Regions from separate parts of the Sphingobium sp. RS1 genome, predicted to be linked through region 2. Evidence: predicted binding sites of a transcription regulator. Region 2 holds the regulator's gene; the other holds the start of a gene.
What was found. The regulator LexA, encoded in region 2, represses DNA repair genes until DNA is damaged. The targets are predictions, from matches to a motif close to GTTCCNCNCTTGTTCT.
Positions count from the first base shown of each region.

Region 1: the regulator LexA is predicted to act here: its motif matches at 14,472-14,487, upstream of ACNHGR_RS02785 (ATP-dependent helicase).

Region 1 is NZ_JBLZXE010000002.1:220,225-236,139, forward strand. Features, by position in the region: gene ACNHGR_RS02720 (hypothetical protein) at 1-79, shown strand, start outside; gene alaS (alanine--tRNA ligase) at 152-2,815, shown strand; gene ACNHGR_RS02730 (nucleoside 2-deoxyribosyltransferase domain-containing protein) at 2,836-3,399, shown strand; gene ACNHGR_RS02735 (glutaminase) at 3,443-4,387, shown strand; gene ACNHGR_RS02740 (cation:proton antiporter domain-containing protein) at 4,384-6,168, opposite strand; tRNA gene ACNHGR_RS02745 (tRNA-Leu) at 6,237-6,322, opposite strand; gene ihfB (integration host factor subunit beta) at 6,429-6,716, opposite strand; gene rpsA (30S ribosomal protein S1) at 6,896-8,608, opposite strand; gene cmk ((d)CMP kinase) at 8,780-9,412, opposite strand; gene aroA (3-phosphoshikimate 1-carboxyvinyltransferase) at 9,409-10,749, opposite strand; gene ACNHGR_RS02770 (TIGR02300 family protein) at 10,899-11,228, shown strand; tRNA gene ACNHGR_RS02775 (tRNA-Ala) at 11,316-11,391, shown strand; tRNA gene ACNHGR_RS02780 (tRNA-Ala) at 11,561-11,636, shown strand; gene ACNHGR_RS02785 (ATP-dependent helicase) at 12,123-14,402, opposite strand; gene ACNHGR_RS02790 (GFA family protein) at 14,508-14,906, shown strand; gene ACNHGR_RS02795 (Fe-S oxidoreductase) at 15,027-15,494, shown strand; gene ACNHGR_RS02800 (RrF2 family transcriptional regulator) at 15,475-15,915, opposite strand, start outside.
Region 2 is NZ_JBLZXE010000002.1:927,009-942,923, forward strand. Features, by position in the region: gene ACNHGR_RS06100 (hypothetical protein) at 1-412, shown strand, start outside; gene ACNHGR_RS06105 (TonB-dependent receptor domain-containing protein) at 516-3,206, shown strand; gene ACNHGR_RS06110 (tetratricopeptide repeat protein) at 3,468-3,851, opposite strand; RNA gene ssrA (transfer-messenger RNA) at 4,148-4,502, opposite strand; gene ACNHGR_RS06120 (NRDE family protein) at 4,539-5,315, shown strand; gene ACNHGR_RS06125 (anthranilate synthase component II) at 5,793-6,383, shown strand; gene trpD (anthranilate phosphoribosyltransferase) at 6,542-7,534, shown strand; gene trpC (indole-3-glycerol phosphate synthase TrpC) at 7,531-8,322, shown strand; gene moaC (cyclic pyranopterin monophosphate synthase MoaC) at 8,319-8,792, shown strand; gene ACNHGR_RS06145 (molybdopterin molybdotransferase MoeA) at 8,789-9,967, shown strand; gene lexA (transcriptional repressor LexA) at 10,037-10,717, shown strand; gene ACNHGR_RS06155 (ComEC/Rec2 family competence protein) at 10,714-12,885, opposite strand; gene gltX (glutamate--tRNA ligase) at 12,934-14,355, shown strand; gene gltA (citrate synthase) at 14,376-15,662, shown strand; gene ACNHGR_RS06170 (sensor histidine kinase) at 15,740-15,915, opposite strand, start outside.

The DNA of each region.
Region 1 (15,915 bases), 710 kb from region 2:
TATGGAGGGCTTGGAGGAAGGTTTGTCGGAGGAGCAAAAATGTGATCTGTTGATCCAATATGCGATGAACGACGCATAGAACCAAACCTCTCAATCATCACGACCAAATCCCCCGCTTGTGCGGCGGGCCGCTTCCCACTAAATCGCCCCCATGACCTCGACCAACGACATTCGCCGCTCTTTCCTCGACTATTTCGGGGCCAACGGCCACACCATCGTTCCGTCCGCGCCGCTGGTGCCGCACAACGACCCGACGCTGATGTTCGTGAACGCCGGCATGGTGCCGTTCAAGAATGTCTTCACGGGTCTGGAAACGCGCCCCTACAAGACCGCGACGTCGAGCCAGAAGTCGGTCCGCGCCGGCGGCAAGCATAACGACCTCGACAATGTCGGCTATACCGCGCGCCACCATACTTTCTTCGAAATGCTGGGGAATTTCAGCTTCGGCGACTATTTCAAGGAACAGGCGATCCATCATGCCTGGACCCTGCTGACGAAGGAATGGGGGCTTCCCGCCGAAAAGCTGACCGCGACCGTCTATCACACGGACGATGAGGCGTTCGACCTGTGGAAGAAGATTGCCGGGCTTCCCGACCACAAGATCATCCGCATCCCGACCAAGGATAATTTCTGGGCGATGGGCGACAGCGGCCCGTGCGGTCCCTGCTCGGAAATCTTCTACGATCATGGCGACCATATCTGGGGCGGCCCTCCCGGTTCGCCGGAGGAAGATGGCGACCGCTTCGTCGAAATCTGGAACCTCGTCTTCATGCAATATGAGCAGGAAGCCAACGAGATCGTTTCGGAACTGCCCAGACCCTCGATCGACACCGGCATGGGGCTGGAGCGCATCGCGGCCGTCATGCAGGGCGTCCACAACAATTATGACACCGACACGTTCAAGGCGCTGATCGCCGATTCCGCCGCGCTCACGAAGACCGCGAGCGATGGCGAATTTCAGGCCAGCCACCGCGTCATCGCCGACCATCTGCGCTCGACCAGCTTCCTGATCGCCGACGGCGTGCTGCCCGCCAATGAAGGTCGCGGCTATGTTCTGCGTCGCATCATGCGCCGCGCCATGCGCCATGCGCATATCATCGGCGCGAAAGACCCGCTGATGTATCGCCTCGTCTCCAGCCTCGTGTCGGAAATGGGCGGCGCCTATCCCGAACTGGTCCGCGCCCAGCCGTTGATCGAGGAAACCTTGCTGCGGGAGGAAACCCGGTTCCGCAAGACGCTGGAAAACGGCCTCAAGCTGCTGGACGAAGCGACTGTTGGCCTCAGCGAAGGCGGCACGCTGCCCGGCGAAACCGCGTTCAAGCTCTATGATACCTATGGCTTCCCCTATGACCTGACCGAAGATGCGCTGCGCACCCAGGGCCTGTCGGTCGACCGTGCCGGTTTCGACGCCGCCATGGCGGAACAGAAGGCCGCCGCGCGCGCCGCCTGGAAGGGGTCAGGCGAAAAGGCATCGGACGAAATCTGGTTCGACATCGCGGAGAAGGCCGGCAACACCGAATTCGTCGGCTATTCGTCCACCAAGGGCGAAGGCGAGGTTCTGGCCATCGTCAAGGATGGCGCGAATATTGACAGCGCGACCGCTGGCGACGTGGTGACGATCATCACCAACCAGACGCCTTTCTATGGCGAAAGCGGCGGCCAGAATGGCGATGCTGGCACCATCACGTCGCTCGCCGGACTGGTGGCCGACGTGGCTGACACGTCCAAGCCGCTCGGCCGCCTGCACGCGCATCAGGCGACGATCAACGCGGGCAGCGTCAAGCTGGGCGACACGGTCAACCTGTCGGTCGATGTCGAGCGTCGCGACCGCATCCGCGCCAACCATAGCGCCACCCATCTGCTGCATGCCGCCCTCCGCAAGGAACTGGGCGCACATGTCACGCAGAAGGGCAGCATGGTTGCGGCCGAGCGCCTGCGCTTCGACTTCAGCCATCCTGAAGCGCTGACCCATGCCCAGATCGCGACGATCGAGGCCGATGTGAACGCGGAGATCCGCCATAATGAGGAAGTCACGACCCGCCTCATGACCCCGGACGATGCCATCGCTGCCGGCGCCATGGCGCTGTTCGGCGAGAAATATGGCGATGAAGTGCGCGTTCTTTCCATGGGCCTGCCGGGCGAACCGGGCGGCAACAGCTATTCGGTCGAACTGTGCGGCGGCACCCATGTCCGCGCGACCGGCGATATCGCCCTGTTCAAGATCGTGTCGGAAAGCGCCGTGTCGAGCGGCGTCCGCCGGATCGAGGCGCTGACCGGCGAAGCAGCCCGGCTGTGGCTGATCGACCGCGACGACAAGCTGCGCCAGACCGCCGCCGCGCTCAAGACCTCGCCCGACGACGTGCCCGCGCGCATCGCCGCGCTGGTTGAGCAGAGCCGCAAGCTGGAGCGCGAACTGGCCGATGCGAAGAAGGCGCTGGCGCTGGGCGGCGGCGGTTCCGCGCAGGCGGCTGGCCCTGAAAAGGTCGGCAGTGTCGACTTCCTGGGTCAGGTTATCGACGGCCTCGACCCCAAGGAATTGCGCGGCATCGTGGACGGCAACAAGAAGACCCTGGGCAGCGGCGTGTCCGCTGTGCTGGCCGTCGTCGAAGGCCGCGCCACCATTGCCGTGGGCGTCACCGACGATCTGACCGGCACGTTCAGCGCGGTCGATCTGGTCCGCGCCGGCGTGGAAGCGCTGGGCGGCAAGGGCGGCGGTGGCCGTCCCGACATGGCGCAGGGCGGTGGTCCCGACGGCGACAAGGCACAAGCCGCGATCGATGCGGTCAAGGCTGCGCTCGCCAGCGTCCCGGCCTGAGATCGGGGCGGCGTCACGTCATGACGCCGTCCATCCCCATGCTCCGCCTGTTCCTGACATCGCTGCTGTTGGTAGCGCCTCTTGCTGCGCAGGCTGCCGAACCGGTGGTCGTTACCTCGCCCGCACCCCTGCCGGCCACGCATGATCGCGCCCGTCTGTTTCTGGGTGGCAGCATCGACATGGGCAAAGCAACCGACTGGCAGCGCGACATGATCGCGGCGCTGACCGATGAGCGGGTCGCCATCCTCAATCCGCGCCGGCCCGACTGGAACCCGGCGTGGAAGCCGGAAGCGAGCGACCCGAATTTCCGGCAACAGGTGGAATGGGAGCTGGCCGCGCTCGACAGTGCGGATATCATCATCCTCTACTTCGCGCCGGGATCGCAAAGCCCGGTAAGCCTGCTCGAAATGGGGCTGCATGCCAGGTCGGGAAAGCTCGTCATCTACTGCCCCGATGGTTTCTGGCGAAAGGGCAATGTGGATATCACGGCCGAGCGTTACGGCGCGAAGCAGGTTTCGTCCTTTGAACAACTCCTGCGGGAAGTGCGCGGGCGCATCGCGACGGTCAACCGCGCGCTCGACTGATCGCGCCTTTCTCATCAGTACCAGCTTGGGCTAAAGCCCTGTCATGGCCATCGATCTTCCCGCGCTCCTGACCGACATCACCGCCGCAATGGCCGCTGCCGACGATCGCGGCACCGTCGCCAGCTACATCCCCGAACTGGCGAAGGTCGATCCGGCGCAATTCGGTATCGCCATCGCGACGTCCGACGGGCGGATGCTGACCGGCGGGGACGCGGACACGGGCTTTTCGATCCAGTCCATATCCAAGGTCTTCGCCCTGACGCTTGCGCTGGGCAAGGTCGGCGACCAGCTATGGGCGCGGGTCGGGCGGGAGCCGTCTGGCAATGCCTTCAATTCCATCACACAATTGGAACGGGAGGAGGGCATCCCACGCAATCCTTTCATAAACGCCGGCGCCATTGTCGTGTCGGACGTGAACCTTGGTGGCCATCAGCCGCGCGTGGCGATCGGTGAGATGTTGCGCTTCATGCGCTATCTGACCGGTGACGACAGCATCGCGATCAATGAGGATGTTGCGGCGTCGGAAACCGCGACCGGCTTTCGCAACATGGCGCTCGCCAACTATATGCGCGCGTTCAACAATGTCAGGCATCCGGTCGATCTGGTGCTGGGCAGCTATTTCCACCAATGCGCGATCGAGATGAATTGCCGCCAACTGGCGCTCGCCGGTCGCTATCTCATGCTGGACGGGCGCCATCCCGACGGGGGCAGGGTGGTGTCGCCCAGTCGCGCCCGGCGTATCAATGCGCTGATGCTGACCTGCGGCCATTATGATGCGTCGGGCGACTTCGCCTTTCGCGTCGGTATTCCCGGCAAGTCGGGCGTAGGCGGCGGCATCCTGGCCATCGTCCCCGGCCGTGCCTCGATCGCGGTCTGGTCGCCGGGCCTCAACGACAGCGGCAATAGCCAGCTTGGCACGCAGGCACTGGAAATGCTGGCGCGTCGCACCGGCTGGTCGGTATTCAGCCCGCCTGAGGAAGGCGATTAAGGCACCTCGTCCGCGCGCAGGCGCCGCAGCTTGGGCGCGGTTTCCAGTTGCGCGGCTTCCTTGATCCCGACGCGCAGATCCTCGCGCGTCTGGTGGATCGACGCGATCACCGGCCCCATGGCGACGCCCAGATCGACCAGCGCCGTCTCCGCTAGTTGCAGCGAGCTTTCCAGCGTCTCCGGCACCGCATCGCTGGCCCCGGCCTTGTAGAGTTGCGCCGCATGATCGGTATCGCGCGCGCGCGCGATGATCGGCAGGTCGGGCACCCAGCCGCGCACCCGCTTCGTCACCCGCACCGACAGCACCGGGTCGTCCATCGTCAGAATGAGTGCACGGGCATGGCCCAGCCGCAACCGGTCCAGCGTTTCGGCGCGCGCGACGTCGCCAAACAGGATCGGATAGCCCAGTCGCCGGGCCTCCGCGACGACATCCGGGTCCGATTCGACCACGATGAAGCGCTGCTTGTGCATCTTGAGGAGGTCGCACACCATGCGACCCACCCGGCCAAAGCCGATGACCACAGCGGCAGCCTCCGTATGCTCCTCGGTCGCTTCAACCACCTCCTCGCCCAACGCCATTTCCAGCCGGCGGGCGATATCATGGCCGATCCGCGCCAGCAGCGGCGTGATGGTGAGGCCGATGGCGGTCACGATCTGCCAGAAGGCGGCGGTGGACGGCAGGATCAGTTGCGCGGCCGCAGCGGCCGACAGCACGATCAGGGTGGTTTCCGACGGGCTGGACATCAGCACGCCGACCTCCAGCGCCACGCCCTTGCGCGCGCCCGAGAAGTAGAGCAGCCCCGCCGTCACCAGCGTCTTGGCCAGCACCACGCCGACCACCGCCATCATCAGGCTTGGCCAGTTGGCCAGGATCACGCGGATGTCGAGGCTCATGCCCACGGTGATGAGGAACACGCCCAGCGCCAGCCCCTTGAACGGAGCGGTCATCACCTCGACTTCGCTATGATAGTCCGTCTCGGCGATCAGCAGGCCCGCGAGCAGCGCGCCCACGATCGGCGACAGGCCGGCAATCGATGTCGCCAGGCTGGATATGATGACCACCAGCAGGCTGGCCGCCAGAAACACTTCCGGGCTCTTGGTTCGGGCTGCCTGGCTGAACACATGGGGCAGGATGACGCGGCCCAGCACCAGCATGACGGCGATGGTGACCCCGCCCTTCATCAGCGTATTGGCCATTTCGCCCCAGGCGCCGTCCGGGCTGGCCGCGACGGAGGGGGCGAGGGCGCCCAGCATGAAGATGATGGGGACCAGCGCCAGATCCTCGAACAGCAGCATCGAGAAGGCCGCGCGTCCGACCGCGCTTTGGGTGCCGACCATGGGCAGCACGACGGCGGTGGATGAGAGGGCGAGCGCCAGCCCCAGCCCGATGGCGCCGGCAGTCGGCTGGCCCAGGAAATAGAGGCCCATGGCGATCAGCAGCGCGCCGCCGATCAGTTCCGCGGCGCCCACGCCGAACACCTGCGTGCGCATGGTCCACAATCTTCGGAAACTCAGTTCCAGCCCGATGGAAAAGAGCAACAGGATGACGCCCAGCTCGGCAAATGGTTCGATCGCCGCCCGGTTCGATATCGTGACATGATAGAGCCAGGGATATTGTTCCACCAGCGACCCAAGCCCAGCGGGTCCGACCGCCAGGCCGACAAGGATGAAGCCGATTACCGGGCTGATGCGGAAACGGGCAAAACCCGGAATGACAAGGCCAGCGGCCCCCAGAATGACAAGGGAGTCGCTGAAGCTGTTGGGATTGATTGCGCCGGCCATATCGGCATCATTGCGGCAACTGGCCGCAATATCCAGTCCTTTGGCAGGAAAAAGCCTGTCATCTTTGCTGGTGCGGACGATGGGACTTGAACCCATATTCCCAGGGGGAGGCGGATTTTAAGTCCGCTGCGTCTACCGATTTCGCCACGTCCGCTTGGCAGCATCGCCAGGCCGCGTCTCAGTGGCGGCTGGCGCGCGGCAGGTCAAGGGCGATCGCGCGTGACAGGTCGATCGCGATCAGCATCAACGCAATGGTGGCTTCAGGCGCCCTTGCCGTTCAGCCGTTCGCGCATTTCCTTGCCCGGCTTGAAATAGGGAACGCGCTTGGCATCCACCGGCACCTGCTCGCCTGTGCGCGGATTGCGCCCCGTGCGGGCATCGCGTGCGCGCGTGGTGAATGCGCCAAAGCCGCGCAATTCGACACGGCCGCCGGTAGACAGGCGGTCGACGATCTCCCGGAAGAAAAGATCGACGATCTTTTCCACTTCCGGCAGACTGAGGCCGGGATTTTCCTCGGCCAGTTTCTGGATCAGTTCCGAACGGATCATTGGATCTCCAGCGCCCCTCTGCTGTGCCCCTGCGCTGTTATAGATAATCCGCAAGGCGTTGACAATCGGCGAACAAGAGGGTCGTTACGTTTCCAGAAGGATGATGCGATCAAGGACATGAAAAAGCCCGCCGGACGATGGTCCGGCGGGCTTTTCTGTCACTTCGAAAGCGGAAGGGATTAGCCTTCGCTCTTCGCCTTGAGCGCTTCGCCCAGGATGTCGCCCAGCGACGCGCCGCTGTCGGACGAGCCATACTGCGCCACAGCCTGCTTCTCTTCGGCGATCTGCATTGCCTTGACCGAGAAGGTCGGCTTCTTGGCGCGGTCGAAACCGGTCACCATGGCGTCGAACTTCTGGCCGACCTGGAAGCGTTCCGGACGCTGTTCGTCGCGGTCGCGACCCAGGTCGCTGCGCTTGATGAAGCCGGCAGCGCCGTCTTCGCCAGCCTGGACTTCCAGACCGCCGTCGCGGACTTCCAGAACCGTCACGGTGACGATCGAGTTCTTGTTGAGGCCGGCAGCCGCAGCAGCGGTGCCACCAGCGGCCGGGCCGCCACGTTCAAGCTGCTTCATGCCGAGGCTGATGCGCTCCTTCTCGACGTCGATGTCGAGAACGACGGCCTGAACCGACTCGCCCTTGCGGTGCAGCGCCAGCGCGTCTTCGCCCGAAATGCCCCAGGCGATGTCCGACATGTGGACCATGCCGTCCACGTCGCCGTCCAGGCCGATGAACAGGCCGAATTCGGTCGCATTCTTGACTTCGCCTTCGACGGTCGAACCGATCGGGTGACGTTCGGCGAAAGAATCCCACGGGTTCGACTGGGCCTGCTTGAGGCCGAGCGAAATGCGGCGCTTTTCGGGATCGACTTCGAGGACCAGAACTTCGACTTCCTGGCTGGTCGAAACGATTTTGCCGGGGTGGACGTTCTTCTTGGTCCAAGACATTTCCGACACGTGGACCAGACCTTCGATGCCCGGCTCCAATTCGACGAACGCACCATATTCGGTGATGTTCGTGACGCGGCCCGACAGCTTCGCACCGATCGGATACTTGGCGGCGGCGCCTTCCCACGGATCGCTTTCCAGCTGCTTCATGCCGAGGCTGATGCGCTGGGTGTCGCGGTTGATGCGGATGATCTGGACACGGACGGTGTCGCCAATGTTGATCATCTCGTTCGGGTGGTTGATGCGCTTGTACGACAGGTCGGTGACGTGCAGCAGGCCATCGATGCCGCCCAGGTCAACGAACGCACCATAATCGGTGATGTTCTTGACGACGCCTTCGATGATCTGGCCTTCGGCCAGCGTCTGAATGAGGCCGCTGCGCTGTTCGGCGCGGGTTTCTTCCAGAATGGCGCGGCGCGACACGACGATGTTGCCGCGGCGGCGATCCATCTTCAGGATCTGGAAGGGCTGCGGAATGTCCATCAGCGGGGTGACATCGCGCACGGGGCGGATATCGACCTGCGAGCCGGGCAGGAACGCCACGGCGCCGTCGAGGTCGACGGTGAAGCCACCCTTGACGCGGCCGAAGATGACGCCTTCGACGCGGGCGCTCTCGGTGAACTCGCTTTCCAGCTTGTCCCAGGCGGCTTCGCGGCGGGCGCGGTCGCGCGACAGCATCGCTTCGCCATGGGCGTTTTCGACGCGGTCGACATAGACTTCGACTTCGTCGCCGACCTTCAGGTCAGCCTTCTGGCCCGGCGCGGCGAATTCGCGCAGCGGCACGCGGCCTTCCGACTTCAGGCCTACGTCGATGACGGCCAGGTCGTTTTCGATGGCGGTAACGGTGCCCTTGACGACGCGGCCTTCAAAGCCGCCGTCTTCACCACCGAGAGAATCATTGAGAAGCGCGGCGAAATCGTCGCGCGAGGGGAATGCCGTAGAGGCCATGGTTGGTCCTTCACTCATCATTGCTGGCCAATCGGTTGTGTCCGATGGTCTTTGGCCAAACCACGCGCAGGACCGAATATCCGGCGCGTATCCAAGGGGTTATGGTCATGAAACGCGCAAGCAAGATAAGCGAAAAGGGCGCCCGGAAACTCCGCGCGCCTTGTCGGGTCACTATTTTGAGCGACCTTCAAGCTGGGCGTCCACAAGCGCAATGGCCCTCTGGACGGCGGCGTCTATAGTCAAATCGCTCGTATCTAGCAAGTCCGCCCCCTGCGCGACCTTCAGCGGGGCATGGTCCCGGCTCATGTCGCGGGTGTCGCGCGCCTGAATGTCAGCGATCAGGCTGTCCATATCGGGATGGCCGCCATGGGACAGGGCGTCCTTGTAGCGCCGTTCCGCGCGGACATGGACGCTGGCGGTGACGAAGATCTTGGCGTCGGCATCGGGGGCGATGACGGTGCCGATGTCGCGCCCGTCCAGGATCGCGCCGCCCGGCTGGGTGGCGAAATCGCGCTGACGTTGGACCAGCGCGTCCCGCACGCTCTGATGCACCGACACGCGCGAGGCGAGGCTGCCGACGGCTTCGCTGCGCAGCGCCGGATCGGCCAGAATAGCGTCATCGAAACCGGCTGCGGCCAGCGCGTCATCCTCATGATCGGGATCGCCGCCGGCTTTCAGCACCGACAGGCCCACCGCGCGATAGAGCAGGCCAGTGTCCAGCACGGGAAGGCCGTAATGCCGCCCCAGCGCCTTGGCGATGGTACCCTTGCCCGATGCGGCGGGGCCGTCGACGGCGATGATCATGCAATCGCTCCCAGCGACCGAAGGAGGGGCAGGAAGGTCGGAAAGCTGGTAGCGACCGGGCGCATGTCGTCAATGGTGACGCCGTCCTTCGACACCAGCCCCGCCACGGCAAAGCTCATCGCGATGCGATGGTCCAGCCTGGTGGCGATCGGCCCGCCACCGGGCAGAGCCACGCCGCCGCTGCCTTCGATGATGATGCCATCTTCCAGTTCTTCGACGGTCACGCCGATGGCGCGCAGTCCCTGCGCCATCGTGGTGATCCGGTCCGATTCCTTGACGCGCAGTTCCTCCAGCCCGCGGAAGATGCTGCGCCCCTTTGCAAAGGCTGCGGCGATGAAAGCGACGGGATATTCGTCGATCATGCTGGGCGCGCGGGCCGGATCAGGCTCCACGCCCTGCAATGCGGAGGCGGTAACGATCAGGTCGCCGACCGGCTCGCCACCCACTTCGCGCGCGTTCACGACCTCGATCGATCCGCCCATTTCACGCAGCAGGTCGATCAGGCCGGCGCGCGTACCGTTGAGGCCGACATTCTCGATCGTCACCTGCGATCCCGGCACCAGCAGCGCCGCGACCATCGGGAAAGCGGCGGAAGAGGGGTCGCCCGGCACCACGATATTCTGCGGCTTGAGTTCCGCTTCGCCGACCAGCGTGATGATGCGCGTGCCGTCCGCCTGCACCTCGACATTCAGGTTCGCCCCGAAGCCCCTCAGCATGCGTTCGCTATGATCGCGGGTCGGGATCGGCTCGACCACGCGGGTGATGCCCGGCGTGTTGAGGCCAGCCAGCAATATCGCCGACTTCACCTGCGCCGACGCGACCGGCAGGGTATAGTCGAGCGGCACGGCCGGGCAGGCGCCCTTCATCGTGAGCGGCAGGCGATTCCCCGGACTGGTGGTGAAGCTGGCGCCGGTGTGCGACAGCGGCTCCGTCACACGCGCCATGGGGCGCTTGCTCAGCGAAGCGTCGCCGGTGAAGGTGGCGGAGAGGTCATGGCTGGCGAGCAGGCCCATCAGCAGGCGGGTCGAGGTGCCGCTATTGCCCATGTCCAGTGCGGTTTCCGGCTGGAGCAACCCGCCCACGCCGACGCCATGGATATGCCACACGCCATCCTCGTCGCGCTCGATCGTCGCGCCCATCGCCCGCATGGCGGCGGCAGTGGCCAGCACATCCTCGCCCTCCAGCAGGCCTTCGACCCGACTTTCGCCGATCGCCAGCGCCGACAGCATCAGCGAGCGGTGGGAAATGCTCTTGTCGCCCGGCACGGTAACGCGGCCGGACAAAGCGGGCGCGGCGGTGAAGGTGCGGGGGGTGGGGGTATCGCTATGCTGGGTCACGGGATGTCCGTTGTCATGGAACCGAAAAAATGCGAGCGGCTTTTGACAGCGCGATCCCGCTATGGCAAGGCGCCCGACGTTTCGCGGGCAACCTGTGCGTTGCGCCGCGTGATTTCTGTTTGAAGCATCGAAGAAGGAACAGGCCGGACATGGTGAAGGCTGAATGGGGCACGAAGCGGACCTGCCCGAAATGCGCGACTCGCTTCTACGACCTGGGCAAGGACGATCCGGTAACCTGCATCAATTGCGGCAGCGCCTGGGAGCCGGAACCGGTGCTGAAGTCGAAGCAGCCGCTTCCCTATGAAGAAGCGCCCAAGAAGGTGATCGAGACAGCCGACGGCGAGTTGGAAACGGCCGATGACGATCTGGACATCGACGTCGATGACGACGGTGATTCGCCGGATAATGACGTCGATCTGGGCGGTGACGACGACCTGGGCGTCGACGCTGGCAACGACGACGACAACGACGACAATTAATTGAAATTTCTGCTTGCCAACGGGGTCGGACGACCCTAGAGGCAGCGACCTCCGAAGCGCCGGACCCAAGCGGCGCTTCACTGGTACGGGGCCTTAGCTCAGCTGGGAGAGCGCCTGCATGGCATGCAGGAGGTCAGCGGTTCGATCCCGCTAGGCTCCACCAATTTTTCGGAACCAGAAAATGTCCACGGGACATTTTTCCGAAAAATTCCCGAACGCAAGTGAGGGGATAGACGTTGAGGATCATAACTGATCTGGACGTCATACATGCGACCGACGGCATATGCCGGACATGGTCCGACCAAAGGGTCGCGGCATCGCCGCGACAGGATGGGGCCTTAGCTCAGCTGGGAGAGCGCCTGCATGGCATGCAGGAGGTCAGCGGTTCGATCCCGCTAGGCTCCACCAATTTTCAAAGAAATTTGGTGCGACGACATAGACCGGTTTGGAGCCGTGATCGTTATGGCCTTTCCTGGCATTGGCCGGGTTTCTGCATCCGGGATTGTCCGGGGATTATCGCCGCTCAATCGCGGCGGCGGCTAACGACCAGAGGTGGACGTCCGGCGGTCATTTTGACCTGCCCCATAGCCGTCACCCCAGCAAAGGCTGGGGTCTTAAGCGGAGACAGAAAGAGGCCGGCCGCCTAGCGCTATCCGTTTACGGAACGTGCGCCTGCCTGAGATGCCAGCCTCCGCTGGCATGACGGTTGAAGATCAAGGGAAGGGACAGAGGTCCGCTCCCGACCATTTGCGGACAATCTGTGCTCCTGCGAAAGCAGGAGCCTAGGGGCGGTCTAGCGCTTCTTTGCCCTGGGTTCCTGCCTTCGCAGGAACACGGCTGAGTTAAAACTCAACCGCCCGCTCATCACCCATTTCACCCATCAAGACAGCGTCGTCAGCCGCTCACGCTCACAAAGCTATCCATCACCCTTTTGCGCCCGGCCGTTTCGAAATCGATCTCCAGCTTGTTGCCCTCGATCTCCGCGACGGTGCCGTAACCGAACTTCTGGTGGAACACGCGCAGCCCGACGCTCATGTCGCTGCGGCCCTTGTTGCCCAGCGATACAGCCGATGCCCGCGCCTCCACGATTCGCACCGGCTCCTTGCTGAACTGTCCGGTCGACTGCGCCCGTTGCCAGCCCGGCCCACGGCCGCTGCCGCGCGCGACATTGGCGAAGGGGTCGTCCCGTTCCGACCAGTTGGCGCGCCACAGCGACGCGCCGCCCGACATGCTGCTTTCCGATTCGACATGTTCGGGCGGCAATTCGCCGACGAATCGTGACGGGATGCTGCTGGTCCACTGGCCGTAGATGCGGCGGTTGGCGGCGTGCAGGATGGTGCAGCGCTTGCGCGCCCGCGTGATCGCCACATAGGCGAGGCGGCGCTCCTCTTCCAGGCTGTTGAGCCCGCCTTCGTCCAGCGCCCGTTGCGACGGGAAGATGCCTTCCTCCCAGCCCGCCAGGAACACCGTGTCGAACTCCAGCCCCTTGGCGGCATGGATGGTCATGATCGTGACCTTGGCGGCTTCCGACTGCGCCTCATTGTCCATAACGAGGCTGACATGCTCCAGAAACGCGCCCAGCGTCTCATATTCTTCCATCGCGCGGGTCAGTTCGGTCAGGTTTTCCAGCCGCCCGGCGCTTTCGGTCGTGCGCTCCGCCTGCAACATCGCGGTATAGCCGCTTTCGTCCAATATCTGCCGCGCCAGCTCCGCATGGGGCAGTTGCGCCGCCCGATCGCGCCAGCGCGCCAGATCGCCCACGAAATTGCCCAGCGACCGCCGTGCCTGCGGCGTCAGTTCGTCGGTGTCGAGTATCCGCGCCGCCGCCAGCGTCAGCGGGATACCTTCCGCCCGCGCCAGCCGGTGCAGCTTCTCCACCGCCTTGTCGCCCAACCCGCGCTTGGGCACATTGACGATCCGCTCGAACGCCAGATCGTCGGCCGGCTGGTTGACGAGCCGCAGATAGGCCAGCGCGTCGCGGATTTCCGCCCGCTCATAAAAGCGAAAGCCGCCGACGATGCGATAGGGCAGGCCGATCTGGATGAACCGGTCTTCGAACTCGCGGGTCTGATGCTGGGCGCGGACGAGGATCGCGACCTCGTCCAGCGATCCGCCCTTGCGCTGCACCGATTCGATCTCGTCGCCGATGCGCCGGGCTTCTTCCGGCCCGTCCCATACGCCGACCACCTGTACCTTTTCACCAACGTCGATATCGGTCCACAGCGTCTTGCCGAGGCGATTGCCATTTTCCGCGATCACCCCGGATGCCGCGCCTAGGATATGCGGCGTGGAGCGATAATTCTGCTCCAGTCGGATGATGGTCGCGCCCGGAAAATCCTTTTCGAACCGTAGGATATTGGCGACCTCTGCGCCGCGCCATGAATAGATGGACTGGTCGTCATCGCCGACGCAGCAGATATTCTTGCGCGTCTGGGCCAGCAGCCGCAGCCACAGATACTGGCTGCTATTGGTGTCCTGATATTCGTCCACCATGATATAACGGAACCGCTGCTGATATTGCTCCAGCACGTCGCGATGCGTCTTCAAAATCGTGAGAGCATGGAGCAGCAAGTCACCGAAATCGCATGCATTCACGTCGCGCAGCCGCGCCTGATAGGCGGCATAGAGCTTCTGCCCCTTGCCATGGGCATAGCCCTCCGCTTCGCCTGCGCCGACATCGGCCGGGGTCCAGCCCTTATTCTTCCACTGGTCGATCAGGCCCGCCAGTTGCCGCACCGGCCAGCGCTTCTCGTCAATCCCTTCTGCCTGCACCAGTTGTTTCAGCAGTCGCAACTGGTCGTCGGTGTCGAGGATGGTGAAATTGGATTGCAGCCCGACCAGTTCGGCATGGCGCCGCAGCATCTTGGCGGCGATCGCGTGGAAGGTGCCCAGCCAGGGCATCCCCTCCACCGCGTCACCGATCATCCGGCCGACGCGGGCACGCATTTCGCGCGCCGCCTTGTTGGTGAAGGTCACCGCCAGAATTTCGGACGGCCAGGCCCGCCGCGTCCCGATCAGATGCGCCAGCCGCGCGGTCAGCGCTGCCGTCTTGCCCGTCCCCGCGCCGGCCAGCACCAGCACCGGACCTTCCGTGGTCAGCACCGCCTCGCGTTGCGGTGGGTTCAGCCCGTCCAGATAGGGCGGATCATTGGGGGAGGGAGCAGGCACGGTCATGATCGATCAACTAGGCATGGGAAGGGGCGGGGGCAAGGGCATGGCCCTTGCAGCGACCGTCCTTCTATGAGAACAAAAGGCGAATCATGCAAGGGAGCAACAGAGATGCTGACGGGACGATGCCAGTGCGGGGCGATCCGCTATGAAGCGAGCGGCGACCCGGCCTATAGCGCGCTGTGCCATTGCAGGGATTGCCGCGCCAGCGCCGGCGCGCCGATGGTCGGCTGGGCGCTGTTTCCGGAAGATGCGGTTAAGATCGAAGGGACGGCGGTACGTTACCAGTCGTCGGAAAACGCCACGCGCCATTTCTGCGGCACCTGCGGCACCGGCCTTTTCTACACCAATCCGGTCGTCTTTCCCGGTGCGATCGATATCCAGACGGGCACGCTGAACGATGCCGACGCCTTGCCGCCCCAAGCGCGCATCCAGATGGCGGACGCCCCTTCATGGGTAGAAAGGGCACATGAACTGCCTGCCTTCGCCCGTTATCCCGAAGGACCATAAACAGGAGCGACATTCATCCGGTCGCAGCCATGCCTCGTTTCGTCGTCGGGACGGAACGGGCCTGTCACGATCCCGGTTTTTGCTCCGAACGGGGTGAGAACATAGGAAAGGATGATCCCGATGAAATCCATCATGCTCGCAAGCGTCGCGATGCTTAGCTTCACCGCCCCTGGCGGCATGGCCGTTGCGCAAGATATGCCTGCGCCCGCCAGCCAACCGCCCGGTGACGCCATGACGCCCCCGGAACAGCCTGCGCCCGCCGATCCGGCCGCTACGCCGCCATCGGCGCCGGTCGCTCCCGCTACACCTGCTGCGCCGACGCCACCCTCTGCCCCTATGCCACCACAGGCTGATCCCAATGCCGGGCAGCCGACCGGCGCCGTTCCGGCCGATCCGGGCATGGTTCCCGCGCCGGCTGGCGTACCGAACGATCCATCCGCGCCGGTCGGTTCGTCGTCCAATCCGGTGACTGTGGGCGGTAACATGACGCCGCCGCCGACCGATGCGAAGGATTATCCGGTCTGTACGCGCACCGTGCAGGACAGCTGCGTCAATCGCGGTGAAGCGCCTAAGGGTCGCAAGCGTTGATGGGTTGAGCGTCGGCGGCGGGGCTGGGCAGGGCGGCGATCAGCGCCGCCAGTCCGGCCCGGTCGCGCGCCGCATCGGCCAGGCTGTAACGATCCAGCACCGTCAGAAAGGCGTGGGTCGCTTCCGTCAATATGGCGGTCAGGCCGCACGACCGGCGGATTGCGCATGTTGCGCAGTCCGCCATTTTCATGTCCGGCTCACTATGACGCACCACCGCGCCGATGCTGATATCCGCCGCCGCGCGCGCCAGTCCGAAGCCGCCGCCGCGGCCGCGCTGCGTATGGATGAAGCCGCCCTGCGCCAGATGATGCACAACCTTCATCAGATGATTGCGCGATAATCCGTACCCGTCGGCGATCTCAGGGATCGTCGCTCGTCCGGACGGCGCGGCGGCGAGGTGGATCAGCACGCGCAGCGCATA
Region 2 (15,915 bases):
GACCCAGAGCTGCCTGCGCATCGACAGCACCACCACCGTCCGCGACGCCGACACGGCGCTTCAGGACGCTGGCAAGCCCAAATATATCTCGGTCGTGATGCAGTGCAGCAGCACCCCGTACAAGGGCAACCGTGGCGTCGATGCCGCCACTGTCCAGTCGATCTTCGAAGCCGGCGCGAACAGCACCATCAGCTACACCCCGTCGCTGACCAGCCTGTTCATCAACGGTGCGACCGAAACCGCTCGCGCTGCCGCCGACCTGAAGGCGATCGACAGCAACTTCACCGCCACCACCTATGTCGGTGCGGTGAAGGACAGCAGCGACACCTGGTATGCCGGCTGGACCTGCAACTCGGCGACCGCCAGCTTCGGCACCGCCAGCGGCAACTGCACCGCCATCCCGACGACCTGATCGGCACCTGACCTCAATAGGGGCGGGGGAGCGTAAACTGCGCTTCCCCGCCTTCTTTTGCCCAAATTCTTTGCTCAGAATTTTCCCAAGGGGGACGAATAGCATGTCGAAGCCGCTCAGCCTGGCGCGCCTGCTCCTGATTTCCACTGCGCTGGTCACGCCGATGGCGATGGCGCAGACCAATCCGACCCAAGCCGGTGACGCCGGCATGTCGACCACGCCCAGCGCCGCTGACGAAGCCGATGCGCAGTCGGGCAATGTCGACGTGTCGATCCCCGGCGCCGACATCGTCGTCACCGGCCGCCGCACCGCCAACATCTCGCAGGCCGCGCCGCAGGTCGTCAACGTCCTGTCCGCCGCCGACATCAAGCGCACGGGCGAAGGCGACATCGCCGGCTCGCTTCAGCGCGTCACCGGCCTGTCGGTCGTGTCGGGCGGCTATGTCTATGTCCGTGGCCTTGGCGACCGCTATTCGCTCGCGCTGCTCAACGGCTCCCCCCTGCCCAGCCCGGAACCGCTGAAGCGCGTCGTTCCGCTGGACATCTTCCCGACCAGCGTAATCGCCTCGACCCTGGTGCAGAAGAGCTTTTCCGCCAACTTCCCCGGTGAATTCGGCGGCGGCGTCATCAACCTGACGACCAAGGCGATCCCGACCGAATCCTATCTGGAACTCGGCTTCGGCAGCTCGGCCAACACCGAAACCTCCGGCCAGATGGGCTATACCCATTACGGCGCCAAGTCCGACTGGACCGGTTTCGACGACAGTTCGCGCGACGTTCCGCCGCTGCTTGCAGATGCGATCAAGAGCGGTACGCCCTTCCCCAACATGCCGCGTGCGGACCTGCGCAATATCGCGATGCAGTTCCTGAACGCGGACACCACCCTGCTCCAGCGCACCAACGCGGTGCCGTTCAACTTCTCGGCCTCGCTCAACGCGGGCACGGCGATGGATGTCGGCAGCGACGGCCGCCTCGGCATCATCGCCACCGGCTCCTACAGCAACAAGTGGCGCACCCGCGACACGCTGCAACAGGCCTCGCTCGATCCGGCCGCAGGCGCGGGCAAGAACACCCAGCAGATCAGCACCGACAATGAGATCACGGTCAACGCGCTGCTGGGCGTCGGGCTGGAACTGGGTGAGCAGAAGCTGCGCTGGACCAACCTCTACATTCGCGACACGCTGAAGCGCAGCGCGCTTTCGATCGGCCAGAATGACGGCCAGATCCAGGGCGCCGACTATATGACGCAAAATACCGCCTGGTATGAGCGTCAGCTGATCGACACCCAGCTGGTCGGCGAATTCAAGCTGGGCGACAGCCTCAGCCTTGACGTGCGCGGCGGCTATGCCAATTCGCAGCGTGAAGCGCCCTATGAGCGCGAATTCGTCTATGTCCGCACCAACCGCGCGCTGACCGAAGATCCGGTCGGCGACCGCTTCATCAACGCGCTGAACCGCCAGCGCGGCGACGCTTCGGTCACCTTCAGCGATCTCAACGAAGATCTCTGGTCGGCTGGCGCGGACCTCAGCTACAAATTCTCGCCGGCGGTCACGCTGACGGCGGGCTATGCCTTCACCGACACGAAGCGCACCTCGTCGCGCTACGAGCTGCATTATGACGCCACCAACCTGCCGCTCGGCGTGCAGCAACTGCGTCCCGACTATCTGACGTCGGATGCGATCATCCAGCTGTACGACATCAGCCTGCTCGAATTTTCGGGTAATTATCCGGTCTATGACGCCGCCCTGCGCGTCCATGCCGGCTATGGTCAGGTGCAGGCGGAAGTCATTCCGGGCGTGACCGTCAACGCGGGCGTCCGTTATGAAAAGGGCGACCAGTCGGTCACCGGCGTCGACGTCTACAGCACCGGCGTCACCCCGTTCAACCAGATCAAGAAGGATTATTGGCTGCCCGCCGTCACCCTGACGGTCGAAGCCGCCAAGGGCCTGCAATTCCGGGCGAGCGGGTCCAAGACCATCGCGCGTCCGCAGTTCCGCGAACTGATCGCCCAGCCCTATCTCGACACCGAATCCAACCGTTTCTTCCGCGGCAACCCCTTCCTGAAGGACAGCCAGCTGTGGAATGCGGACGTCCGGGCCGAATGGTATATGGGGCGTGACGAGCGTCTGATCGCAGCAGCCTTCTACAAGAAGATCGAAAACCCGATCGAAACCTTCACCACGATCAACGATACCTATGCGGTGACGACCAGCTTCGCCAACGCACCGGAAGCGTCGCTCTATGGTTTCGAACTGGAAGCGCAGAAATACGTCCCGCTGGGCAATATCTCCAACTCGGACTTCTTCGCCAACCGCCGCATCGCGCTGATCGGCAACTATACCTACACCCAGTCGAAGCTGAAGGTGAAGGAAGGGGACACCACCATCCCCTACACCTACACCACCGGCGACCTGCCGGCCGCGTCGGACTATTTCCTGAACGGCGTGCCGCTGACCGGCCAGTCGGACCATCTGGTCAACCTGCAACTGGGTCTGGAGGACACGGAAAAGCTATCGCAGCAGACGCTGCTGCTGACCTATGCCAGCCCGCGCGTCACCAGCCGCGGTCCCAACCTGCAACCCGACATCAAGGAAAAGCCGGGCGTGCAGTTGGACTTCGTCGCCCGTCAGGGCCTGACCCTGCCCGGCGGCATCAGCAGCGAGCTGAAGCTGGAAGCCCGCAACATTCTGGGCCGCAAGTTCCAGGAATATCAGCAGGCCGATGGCAACAAGGTCTATTATAACCGCTACAAGATCGGCACGTCGATCGCGGCGTCGCTGACCGTCGCTTTCTGATCCTTAATCACCGCAGACAAGCGAACGGCCGGGGAAACCCGGCCGTTTTGCGTTTTTCGAGAACCAGACAAATCCGTCCCGTCATTGCGAGCGTAGCGAAGCAATCCATTGGCGCGCGCTTCGATTGGTTGGGCTCCGCCCGCCTGCGGCCCGCTACGCTCGCAATGACGAAACGATGTAAGATTATCCCGCTCAAAGCGAAGGGCGCCGTCCTTGCCGGACGGCGCCCCCGCTCCCTGCACCTTTTGGGCGTAACCAGTATCAGTTCATCGCATAGCTGGGGTTGAGGCGGCCGAGCGCCCGCACCGCCACCGATCGCGACGATTCTTCGGTGCCGTTGGCCAGCACCAGCGTCACTTCCGGCGCGAAACGGGCCGAGCGATAGGCTTCGCGGGCCTGCGCCATCTTGCCCATGCCGGCATAGGCGTTACCCAGGTTGATGAGGCGGGCGGGATCATTCTCGCCATAGACCGGCATCGCCGCCAGCTTGCGCTGCGCATCGGCGAAACGACCGGCCTGGATCGCGGTCGCCGCCAGCGTGCCGTCCGGCGCGCCGACCACGACCATCTCCTCGGGCGCCGCCTGAGCCATGCCCGGCATCATCGCTGCCAGCGCCAGACCCATCATCATAGCGGCCTTTTTCATATCCCGATCTCCTCGAAAAAACTTCCTAACATAGCCAGAAGTATTTCATTTAGATGACATCAGGACAAGATGGCACGATGGCGCCTAAAACAAGTTTCTTTCATGTAAAATCAATATGATATGAATTTTACTTCATACTGTCATAAAAGCGTAATCGAAAAGACAGGGTAAAATCCAGCGATTCGAATCAGGGGAATCGCAGACGCACGACGCCGTCGCCGCGTGGGCGACCTGAAAGCGTGACGATGACGGGATAAGGTCCAGGGACTTCTGTTGCCCGGTGCCCTGGAGACCGCTGAATTCCCTTCTGTTGCCCGGTGGGTTCAACCGCGCTATTTTAGAGTAACGTCAGGCCGTGAGGCCCTCAATTACGCTGCAATGGCGAGTGCTTCGTTATCGTTGGCACTTATGAGTTTTGCACAGTTTAACGGCTTACACGGGCCGGGTAAAAACATCGTCTTTGAACACACGTCGATCCTAGTTCGGCCCCGTCAGACACCCCGTTTCGGCCGAGCCGTCACGGGACATGTGGTGGAACCGCCGGGTACTGCCCCCGGGTCCGCTGCGTCTATTACACGACACCATTTATCACCATAGCCGGGCGAACCCGGCATCCCCCATATGGCGCCACTCGCCGCCTTTTTCAAGCCATGGACTTGAGCCACCTGCGGCGCGATAGATCGGGCCATGTGCATCATGGCCATGGCCCTTGCCGCGCACCCGCGCTGGCGCCTCATCCTGATCGGCAATCGCGACGAATATCATGCGCGTCCCGCCGCCCCGCTCGCCCGCTGGGATGAACGCCCCGGCCTGATCGCGGGGCGCGACCTGCAATCGGGCGGCACCTGGCTCGGCGTGTCGCAGGCCGGTCGCGCCGCAATCGTGACCAATTTGCGCGGCCATGGCGGCCCGCAGCCCGACCGCGCCTCTCGCGGCGCGCTGGTGACGGACCTGCTGGCGAGCGACGGCGCCTATGGCGATGTGGCGCAGGCGCGGCTGGAGGATTTCAACCCCTTCAACCTCATCCTGATCGAGCAGGACCGCGCGCATTTCCTCACCAACCGGCCGCAACCGCTGCGCACGGGGCTGACGCCCGGCCTCTACGGGCTGTCCAACGGCACGCTCGACGCGCCATGGCCCAAGACGCTGGCGCTCAAGGCCGCGCTGCTGAACTGGCTGACCGACAGCGCGCAGGAACCCTCCCGCCTGTTCGACGCGCTGCGCCTTGAAAGCCTGCCCGACGCCGGCATCGCCCCCGCCATCCCCTCCGACGCCCCGGACGAAGCCGCAACCTCCCCCATCTTCATCCGCAACCCCGTCTACGGCACCCGATGCAGCAGCATCGTCGTGATCGACCATGACGGGCGCGGCACGATGATGGAACGACGGTTCGACGCGGAAGGCCGGGACAGTGGGGAAATGGCAATAGCGTTCGACTGGCCACGGGGTAGCACAGGCTCTTAACCGTCACCCCGACCCCTTCGACAGGCTCAGGACAGGCTTGATCCGGCGTGGCGCTTCTTTCATAGTTCGCTCATGTCCCCCGTCAGACCGAAATTAGCAACGATAGCAAAAGCGGCGCTGCTGATTGCTACCGCCCTCGCGCTATATGGGTACTGCAACCATATTCGGCTTTCTGCTGCTGAGGCTTTACTCAAAGCAGATGGGCCGTCTGAATATTCCATCGGCTTGCATCTTGGGTTTAACTCACGCTGTGGCTTCACTTTCATCAGTGTAGGCTTTTGGCAACAAGGCCCAAAAACAGCTGAACGGCAGGGCTACATCTGCGGCGGACTACTGACTTCGCCTAGGAAGGAGATTGTACCTTTCGATGAAGGCCTTGTCCTTAGCTCTGCCACATAGTTACGCGGGATGCCGCTCCGCTAGCAGAATGCTCTCCCCACTTCCCCCCGCGCCCATCCCGCGCTAAGGCTCTGCGCCATGATCCTCGTCATCGACAATTATGACAGCTTCACCTGGAACCTGGTCCATTATCTGATGGAGTTGGGCGCTGAGGTAGAGGTCGTCCGCAACGACGCCATTTCGGCGGGCCAGGCCCTGTCCAGCGGCGCGAAGGCATTCCTGCTCTCGCCCGGTCCCTGCACCCCCAATGAAGCGGGCGTCAGCCTGGATCTGGTCGCGGCCTGTGCCGATGCCGGCGCACCGCTGCTGGGCGTATGCCTCGGCCATCAGTCGATCGGCCAGCATTTCGGTGGCAAGGTGGTGCGTGGCGGCCTGATGCACGGCAAGACTTCGCCCGTCACCCATGACGGCACCGGCCTGTTCGCAGGGCTGCCCTCGCCCTTCACCGCGACCCGCTATCACTCACTGATCGTGGAGGATATTCCGGCCGATCTGGTGGTCAACGCCACCAGCGCCGACGGCTCGGTCATGGGCTTCCGCCACGCGAGCCTGCCGATCCATTCGGTGCAGTTCCACCCGGAAAGCATCGCAACCGAACATGGCCATGACATGCTGGCCAATTTCCTCCGCATTGCCGGCCTGCCGGTGCGGGAGCGCGAAGCGGCCTGATCCTGTCCTATTGGGCATGATCGGGCTATGATGGCCCGGCCGCTTTGCGAATATGTCCGCAATAGGAAATCTAATTACGGAATCAGCGGGAAAAGTGCGAAGTTAACGCATAACGCCCCCTCGACTCATCGCCCCCGCGCCGACTAAGGCCGATGGCGATGACCAGCCTGCCCGATCCTTCCACGCCGCTGTCGGCCGATGCCGCTGCCATGGCCTTCGACCTGCTGTTCGACGCCGATCTCAGCGACGACGCCATCGCCGATTTCCTCGTCACCATGGCCCGGCGCGGCGAGACGGCCACCGAAATCGCCGCCGCCGCCCGCGCCATGCGGGCCCGGATGATATCGGTCAGCGCCCCTGCCGGCGCGATCGACGTTTGCGGCACCGGGGGCGATGGCCATCATACGCTCAACGTCTCGACTGCCGTATCCCTCGTCGTCGCCGCCGCCGGCGTGCCCGTAGCGAAGCACGGCAACCGCGCCGCCTCGTCCAAGGCGGGCGCCGCCGATACGCTCGAAGCCCTCGGTCTCAACCTCGACAAGGCCGCCGCGACCGCAGAGGCCACCCTCGCCGATCTCGGCATCTGTTTCCTCTTCGCGCAAAATTACCACCCTGCGCTCAAGCGACTCGGCCCGATCCGCAAGGCGATCGGCGAACGCACCATCTTCAACCTGATGGGACCGCTCGCCAATCCGGCCGGCGTCCGCCGCCAGTTGGTCGGCATCGCCCGCCCCGCCTATGTCCCCATCTATGCCGAGGCGCTGGCCGAACTGGGCGTCGACCGGGCGATGATTATTTCCGGCGATGAAGGGCTGGACGAACTCTCGCTCGCCGGTGGCAATGACATGGCGGAAGTGAAGGGCCATAACCTTGTCGCCATGCACCGCCTGACCGCCGCGGAACTCGGCCTCTCCACCCATCCGGTCGAGGCGATCCGAGGCGGGGACGCCGCCCATAATGCCGCCGCCCTGCGCGCCCTGCTTCAGGGCGAGGTCGGCCCTTACCGTGACGCCGTGCTGCTCAACGCCGCTGCCGCCCTTGTCGTGGCCGACGCCGTATCCAACCTTCGCGAAGGCGTGGAGGAAGCCGCCGAAACCATCGACCGCGGCCTTGCCAACGCTCTGCTCAATTGCTGGATTGCCTACAAATGACGAACAAGCTGATCGAAATCTGCGACTTCAAACGTGAGGATGTCGTCCGCCGCAAGGCCGCGACCAGCATTGCCGCACTCCACGCCCGCGCCAGCGAGCAGACGCCGCCGCGCGGCTTCCGCAAGGCGCTGGACGATGCTGCCCGCTCCGGCTTCGGCCTGATCGCGGAAGTGAAGAAGGCCAGCCCCTCCAAGGGCCTGATCCGCGCCGATTTCGATCCGCCCGCCCATGCCCAGTCCTATGCTGCCGGCGGCGCGGCCTGCCTCTCGGTCCTCACCGACGAACCTTATTTTCAGGGTCATGACGATTATCTGATGGCCGCCCGTTCCGCCTGCGCGCTGCCGGTGCTGCGCAAGGATTTCCTGGTCGATCCTTGGCAGGTGCTGGAAAGCCGTTCGCTCGGCGCCGACGCGATCCTCATCATCGTCGCGGCGCTGGACGATGGCCAGATGCAGGAAATCGAGGACGCCGCGCTCGGTCTTGGCATGGATGCCCTGATCGAGGTGCATGACGAAGCCGAACTGGAACGCGCACTGAACCTTCGCTCGCGCTTGATCGGCGTCAATAATCGCGACCTGCGTGACTTTTCGGTCGATTTCGCCCGCACTTATGAATTGGTGGGCAAGGCGCCCGAAGGCTGCACCTTCGTCGCCGAAAGCGGCCTTGGCAGCCATGCCGACCTCACCGCCATGGCCGATCATGGCGTGCGCTGCTTCCTGGTCGGCGAAACGCTGATGCGGCAGGCCGATGTGGAGGCCGCCACCCGCAACCTGCTGACCGGGGCATGAGCAGCCTCACCCATCTGGACGAGGATGGCGCGGCACGCATGGTCGATGTCGGGGCGAAGGCAGTGACGGCGCGCGAAGCCGTCGCTTCCGGCCGCATCGACATGAGCGTTGAAGCCGCCAAGGCCATTGCCGATGGGCTGGTCAAGAAGGGTGACGTACTCGCGGTGGCACGGGTCGCGGGCATCATGGCAGCGAAGAAGACCGCCGACATCATCCCGCTCTGCCACCCGATCGCGCTCAGCGCCGTGACGGTCGATTTCGATCTGGATGCAGCCGGCGTTACCGTCACAGCTACTGCCCGCACTGCCGGCCAGACCGGGGTGGAGATGGAGGCGCTGACCGCCGCTTCCGTGGCGTTGCTCACCATTTATGACATGGCCAAGGCGCTGGACAAGGCGATGGTCATCGGCGCCGTCCAGTTGGAAGCCAAGACCGGCGGCAAGTCCGGCGACTGGCGCCGCGTCCCATGAGTTTGCTGCCGGTCGCAGAGGCGCAGGCCCGCCTGTTCGCGCTCGCCGACCGGCTGCCGGTGGAAACCGTGCCCATTGCTAATGCCGTCGGCCGCTGGCTGGCGCAGGATCTGACCGCGCTACGCGACCAGCCCTGGGCGGACCTGTCAGCGATGGACGGCTATGCCGTGCGCGCCACCGAAATGCCCGGTCCCTGGCGGGTCACCGCCGAAAGCGCGGCCGGCACCGGCATTCAGCCACCACTTGCCCCCGGCGAGGCCTGCCGCATCTTCACCGGCGCGCCCCTGCCGCCGGGCGCCGACACTATCCTGATCCAGGAAAATGCAATCCGCGACGGCGATCGGCTGACCGCCAGCGCCGATCCGCTGGCGCCCGGCCGCCATGTCCGCCCGGCCGCGTCAGACTTTGCGAAGGGCGCGATCCTGCTGGAGGCAGGCAGCCGCCTCGGCCCCGCACAAATCGCCCTTGCCGTGCTGGGCGGACATGGCGCCCTGCCGGTAGCCCATCGTCCCCGCATCGTCATACTCTCCACCGGCAATGAACTGGTCGCGCCGGGCGCGCCGACGCCGGCGGGCCTGCTGCCGTCCTCCAACGCGCCGATGCTCGCGGCGCTGCTCGCCGCCGTTCCATGCGATATCATCGACCTCGGCATCGTGCCGGACGATCTTGACGCGATGGTCGCCGCGCTGGAGCGCTGCAAGGATGCCGACATCATCGTCTCGACCGGCGGCGCGTCAGTGGGCGATCATGATCTCGTCCGCCCCGCCTTCATCCAGGCCGGAGGCACACTCGATTTCTGGAAGATCCGGATGCGCCCCGGCAAGCCGTTAATGGCCGGACGGCTGAGCGACAGCCTGTTCCTCGGCCTGCCCGGCAATCCCGTCTCCGCCTTCGTCACCGCGACGCTCTTCCTGCTCCCGCTCGTCCGCCACATCAGCGGCGCGCGCGATCCGCTGCCGCTGACGACCGAGGCGCAGTTGGCCTCAGCCCTGCCGCAAACCGGCGATCGCGACGATTATCTGCGAGCCTGGCGTGCGCCCGACGGCATCGTCTCCGTCACCTCGCAAGACAGCGCCGCCACCGCCGCCATGGCCCGCGCCGACTGCCTGATCCTGCGCCCGGCTGGATCGCCGCCAGCCGATCCGGGGACGCGGGTCACGATCGTGCCGCTCTGACACGCAGGACGCTTGACTAAGCCCGATCTGTTTCCTATGCGTTCCTCATACGTTCCACGGAGGACCGCGATGTTGACGCCCAAGCAGCAGGAATTGCTGAGCTTCATTCAGACCCGACTGGACGAGGGCGGCGTATCGCCTTCGTTCGAGGAAATGAAGGACGCGCTCGACCTGCGCTCCAAATCAGGCATCCATCGCCTTATCAATGCGCTGGAAGAGCGCGGCTTCATCCGCCGCCTGCCCAACCGCGCCCGCGCGCTGGAAGTGCTCAAGCTGCCCGACGCGATGCACCGTGCGCCTACGCCGATCGTTCCGCCCAAGCCCAAGCTGGTGACGTCCGCGCCGATCCTGCCGATCGCGGCCAATGACGTGATCGAAATCCCGATGCACGGCCGGATCGCAGCCGGTGTCCCGATTGAGGCGATGGAAGGGCAGACCATGCTCTCCGTGCCGGCCGCCCTGCTCGGCGCGGGCGACCATTATGCGCTGGAAGTGTCCGGCGATTCGATGATGGAAGCCGGTATCCTCGACGGCGACTTCGCCCTGATCCAGCGCACCGATGTCGCCCGCGAAGGGCAGATCGTCGTCGCCCTGATCGACGAAGCCGAAGCCACGCTCAAATATTTCCGCCGGGAAGGCAGCCGGGTACGGCTGGACCCGGCCAATAGCGCCTATGAGCCGCAAATCTATGACCCCCGGCAGGTCCGCATTCAGGGCAAGCTGGCCGGGCTGCTGCGTCGCTATAATTAAGGCGTCGCCCTTCTCGGCTGCCCCTCTTTTGGCCGGGGCCTTGGGCGACTGATCCAGGGATGGGCATCGCCGGGCCGATGGACGGTGTGAACTTCGCCCCGTTCCAAACCGATCGACAGACCGCCGGTCCGCGCCAGCAACCGGCGGTCGATCTTCATCCAGCGCGGGCGGCACCAGCGTGGCAGGCCGCGATCGCTGACCACGATATCCGCTGTGGCGCAATCCCGGGCAAAATCTTGCCGGCCAATCAACACATCGCTGCGTGTGAACAGCAGTCGCCAGTTGCGTCCTTTGCCGTCTTTTAGCCGGACAGCGCAGAGATCCACGGAACAGCGCGCCGCCGGCAAGTCGGCAATCGCCGCCAGTTCGCCATCATAGCCGGCACTTTCCGACAGCACGTCGCGCACATAATCGCCTGCTCGATCGCGCAATATCGCCATGCCCTTTTCCGTCCGCACCGCCACATGGCGACCGTCTCCAGTCACCAAGATATCCGGTGGCGACGCAGCAAAGGTCACTGCCACAGCCATCAGGACAGCAGGCAGGCCTAGCCAGCGCCAGCGCGTTCGCCACAGCAGGCTCCAGAGCAGGCCGATCATCGCGATACCGAACAGGCCCGCCCCCATGGTCGGCGCCAGCAGACTGGCCATCGGGCTGGCCGACACGCCATGAGCCAGCAACAGCAGCAGGTTCAGCGCCTGCTCGGTCAGCCACCAGGCCGGCGCACCCAGCCCGGCCACATCCAGCAGCAGCGCCAGCGCCTCCAGCGGCATGACGACAAAGGTGGTGAGCGGAATGGCGATCAGATTGGCGAAGGCGCCCAGCAGGCCGGCCTTGTGGAAATGGAACAGCGCGATCGGCATCAGGGTCAATTCGACAGCGATGCCCGTCGCCAGCATCACCGCCAGATTTCGGGCCAGCTTACGCGCCCACGTTTCGTCCCGTGCGGCGGCAAAAGCCCGAAAGCGCGGATGCTCCGCCAGTGCCACCAATGCTGTCACCGCCGCGAAGCTCATCTGGAAACTCGGCCCCGTCAGCGCCTCCGGCCATAGCAGCAGCACGATCAGCGCGCCTGTCGCCACCAGCCGCAGCGTCACTGCGTCCCGCCCCATCGCCAGTCCGCCCAGCACCAGCAGTGCCGCGACGCAGGACCGCACCGTCGGCACCTCCGCTCCGGTCAGCAAGGTATAGCCGATCCCGGCCAGCGCCCCGCCCGCCGCCGCGATCAGCATCAGCGGCCAGCCCAGCGCCGCCCGCTGACTTAGGGCCATGATCCGCATCATCAGGAAGATGACGGCGCCGATCAGCGCCGTCACATGCAGCCCGCTGATCGACAACAGATGCGCCAGACCACTGCGCCGCATCGCCTCTGCATCGGCTTCGGGAATGGCGCCCTGATCTCCGGTAGCGAGCGCTGCTGCTATTCCTTCCGCAGGGCCATCGACCTGCTGCAATATATGGCCGAACAATCTTGTCCTCAACGGCGGGCCGTTTGTCGACGGTTCCAGCGCCTCGACCGGTTTCAGCGCCTTGCCGGTAGCCCCTATTCCCTGGAAATAGGCGCGCGCGGCAAAATCATAGCCCCCCGGCACGCTCGGCGGCGCAGGCGGCATGAGTCGCACCCGAAAGCGTAGCCGCGCGCCTTCTCCCAACCCAGCCGGCACATCCACATCGGCAATATTGACCCGCACCACAGCTGGCAGATCCGGCGCATCGACCGGACGCAGCATGACCCGTACCATCGCCTGCGCCGGCACCGGTCGCACCGCCGTCACGTCGGCCGTCATCTGCACGAAGCGCGCCCGCGCCAGCGGCGGCTGCCCCAGCAATACTGCCTTGCCCCACACCAGCAGGCACCCCATGCAAGCCAATATTGCGCCCGCGACAAGCATTCTTCGCAATCGCCCGCCGTCCGGGAGCAACACCCCGATGCAAGACAGCGCCAGCGCCACGCAACAAAAGGCCAGCCAGGCCATTGCATGCGGCAACAGGAACCATGCAGCAATGCCCGCGCCCAGCCCGATCGGCGCCCACAGGCCGATCTGTTCACGCTCGCATTCCAGCCAGCTTTCAATCGCTTCCAGCCCACTTCGAAACAGCGCCGCCAGCCTCCCACCAAGGGAGGTTTGTCGTGGCTCAAAAGCCGTGCTAGGGGGCGGCGCATCCATGGGTCAGCAAGGCGAATGTCAAAGAATATGACGGCAAGTGCAACGGGAATGAACAAGCCGGTGGTGACCCGTTTCGCCCCGTCCCCAACGGGGTTCCTCCACATTGGCGGCGCCCGCACCGCATTGTTCAACTGGCTGTTCGCACGCCACCATGGCGGCAAGTTCCTGCTCCGGGTCGAGGACACCGATCGCGCCCGCTCCACCGAGGAAGCCGTGGCCGCGATTTTCGACGGTCTGGAATGGCTGGGCCTGGGCGGCGACGAGCCGGCCGTGTTCCAGTTCGAACGCACCCCGCGCCATGCCGAAGTCGCCAACCAGTTGCTCGAAGCCGGTCATGCCTATCGCTGCTATGCCACGCCGGAAGAACTGGCGGAACTGCGCGAACAGCAGCGCGCCGCCAAGCAGCCGATGCGCTATGACGGCCGCTGGCGCGATCGCGCGCCGGAAGACGCGCCCGAAGGCGCGCCCTTCGTCATCCGCATCAAGGCACCCCGCGACGGCGAAACCGTGATCGAGGATGCCGTGCAGGGCCGCGTGGTCGTGCAGAATGCGGAACTGGACGACATGATCCTGCTCCGTTCGGACGGCACACCCACATATATGCTGGCCGTCGTGGTCGACGATCATGATATGGGCGTGACCCATGTCATTCGTGGCGACGATCACCTCAACAACGCCTTCCGTCAGCTCAGCATCATCAAGGCGATGAACTGGGAAGAGCCGGTCTACGCCCATATCCCGCTGATCCACGGTTCGGATGGCGCGAAACTGTCCAAGCGCCATGGCGCGTTGGGCGTTGATGCCTATCGCGACGAGATGGGGATGCTGCCCGAGGCTGTGCTCAACTATCTGCTGCGCCTCGGCTGGGGTCATGGCGACGAGGAAATCATCGCGATCGACCGGGCGATCGAACTGTTCGACATCATAGGCGTCGGCCGCTCGCCCTCGCGCTTCGACATCAAGAAGCTGGAAAATCTGAACGGCCATTATATCCGCGAAGCCGACGATGCGCGGCTGGCGACTTTGGTTGCGCCGCGGGTCGAACAGCGCCTTGAAATCGCTATATCGGATACCAATCTGAAGCTTCTGACCGAGGCGATGGCATCGCTGAAGCCCCGGGCAAAGAACCTTAATGAAATTGCGGAGGGAGCAGAATTTCTGTTCAAAAGTTGCCCGCTCGATTTTGACGAGAAGGCCACTGCTCTGCTAGACGACTCCGCGCGCGCGCTGCTCAACAAGACAGCCGACGCTCTCCAGCCCGTCCAGTCCTGGACGGTTGAAGCGATCGAAGACGTGATACGCCGCGTGGCAGAGGATGCCGGCCTGGGACTGGGCAAGGTGGCGCAACCGCTTCGTGCGGCGCTCACCGGTCGCACGACCTCGCCGGGCATTTTTGATGTCCTCTTCCTTCTGGGGAAAGAGGAGAGCTTGGAACGACTGGCCGCCGCAGGGCACGCAACGGCCGGTTGATGACGTACAAGGAGAAAAACATGTCGGATAACACAGCCAATTTGACCGTTGGGGGAGACAGCAAGGACTATGCCATCATGGATGGTACCGTTGGTCCGCAGGTCATCGACGTTCGCAAGCTCTACGCCAATACCGGCATGTTCACCTATGATCCGGGCTTCACCTCCACCGCCAGCTGTGAATCAGGCCTGACGTATATCGACGGTGATGCCGGCGTCCTCCTCCACCGCGGTTATCCGATCGGCCAGCTGGCCGAAGAATCCAGCTTCATGGAAGTCTGCTACCTGCTGCTGAACGGCGAACTGCCGTCGAAGAAGGAACTGGCGGACTTTACCAACACCATCACGCGTCACACCATGGTGCATGAGCAGCTGACCGCCTTCTTCCGCGGTTTCCGCCGCGATGCGCACCCGATGGCCATCATGGTCGGCGTGGTCGGCGCCCTGTCGGCCTTCTATCACGACTCGACCGACATCAACGATCCGGAACAGCGCCGCATTGCCAGCCATCGCCTGATCGCCAAGATGCCGACGATCGCCGCCATGGCTTACAAGTACAGCGTCGGCCAGCCCTTCGTCTATCCGCGCAACGACCTGTCCTACACCGCCAACTTCCTGCGCATGACATTCTCGGTCCCGGCGGAAGACTATATTCCCGACCCGGTGGTCGTGGATGCAATGGACAAGATCTTCATCCTCCATGCCGACCATGAGCAGAACGCATCGACCTCGACCGTGCGTCTCGCCGGTTCGTCGGGCGCCAATCCGTTCGCCTGCATCGCGGCCGGCATTGCCTGCCTTTGGGGTCCGGCGCATGGCGGCGCGAACGAAGCCGCGCTGAACATGCTGCGCGAAATCGGCACCGTCGACCGCATCCCGGAATATATCGCCCGCGCCAAGAACAAGGACGATCCGTTCCGCCTGATGGGCTTTGGCCACCGCGTGTACAAGAATTACGATCCGCGCGCGACCGTGATGCAGAAGACGGCGAAGGACGTGTTGGAGAAGCTGGGCGTCAACGATCCGATCTTCGACGTTGCGAAGGAACTGGAGCAGATCGCGCTCAACGATCCCTATTTCGTCGAAAAGAAGCTCTACCCCAATGTCGACTTCTATTCGGGCGTGATTCTGTCGGCCATCGGCTTCCCGACCGAAATGTTCACCGTGCTCTTCGCCCTCGCCCGCACCGTCGGCTGGGTGGCACAGTGGAACGAAATGATTTCGGACCCAGCACAGAAGATCGGCCGTCCGCGTCAGCTCTACACCGGCCCGACCGAGCGCGACTACGTGCCGGTGGACAAGCGCTAAGAGCGCCAAATCATCCCAATCAAAAGAAAACGGCGCCCAGATCGGGCGCCGTTTTCTTTTCTACAGGGTCAGGATGTTCAGTTGCCATCTGGCAGCGAGAGGATGAAGCGCGCGCCTTCGCCCGGCGCGCCACCAATGCAAATGTCGCCCTTCATCGCGCGCGCAAGCCGACGCGAGATATAAAGGCCAAGGCCGCTGCCGCTCGCATCGTCCCGGCCCAGTCGTTCGAATTTCTCGAAGATGCGCTCCCGGT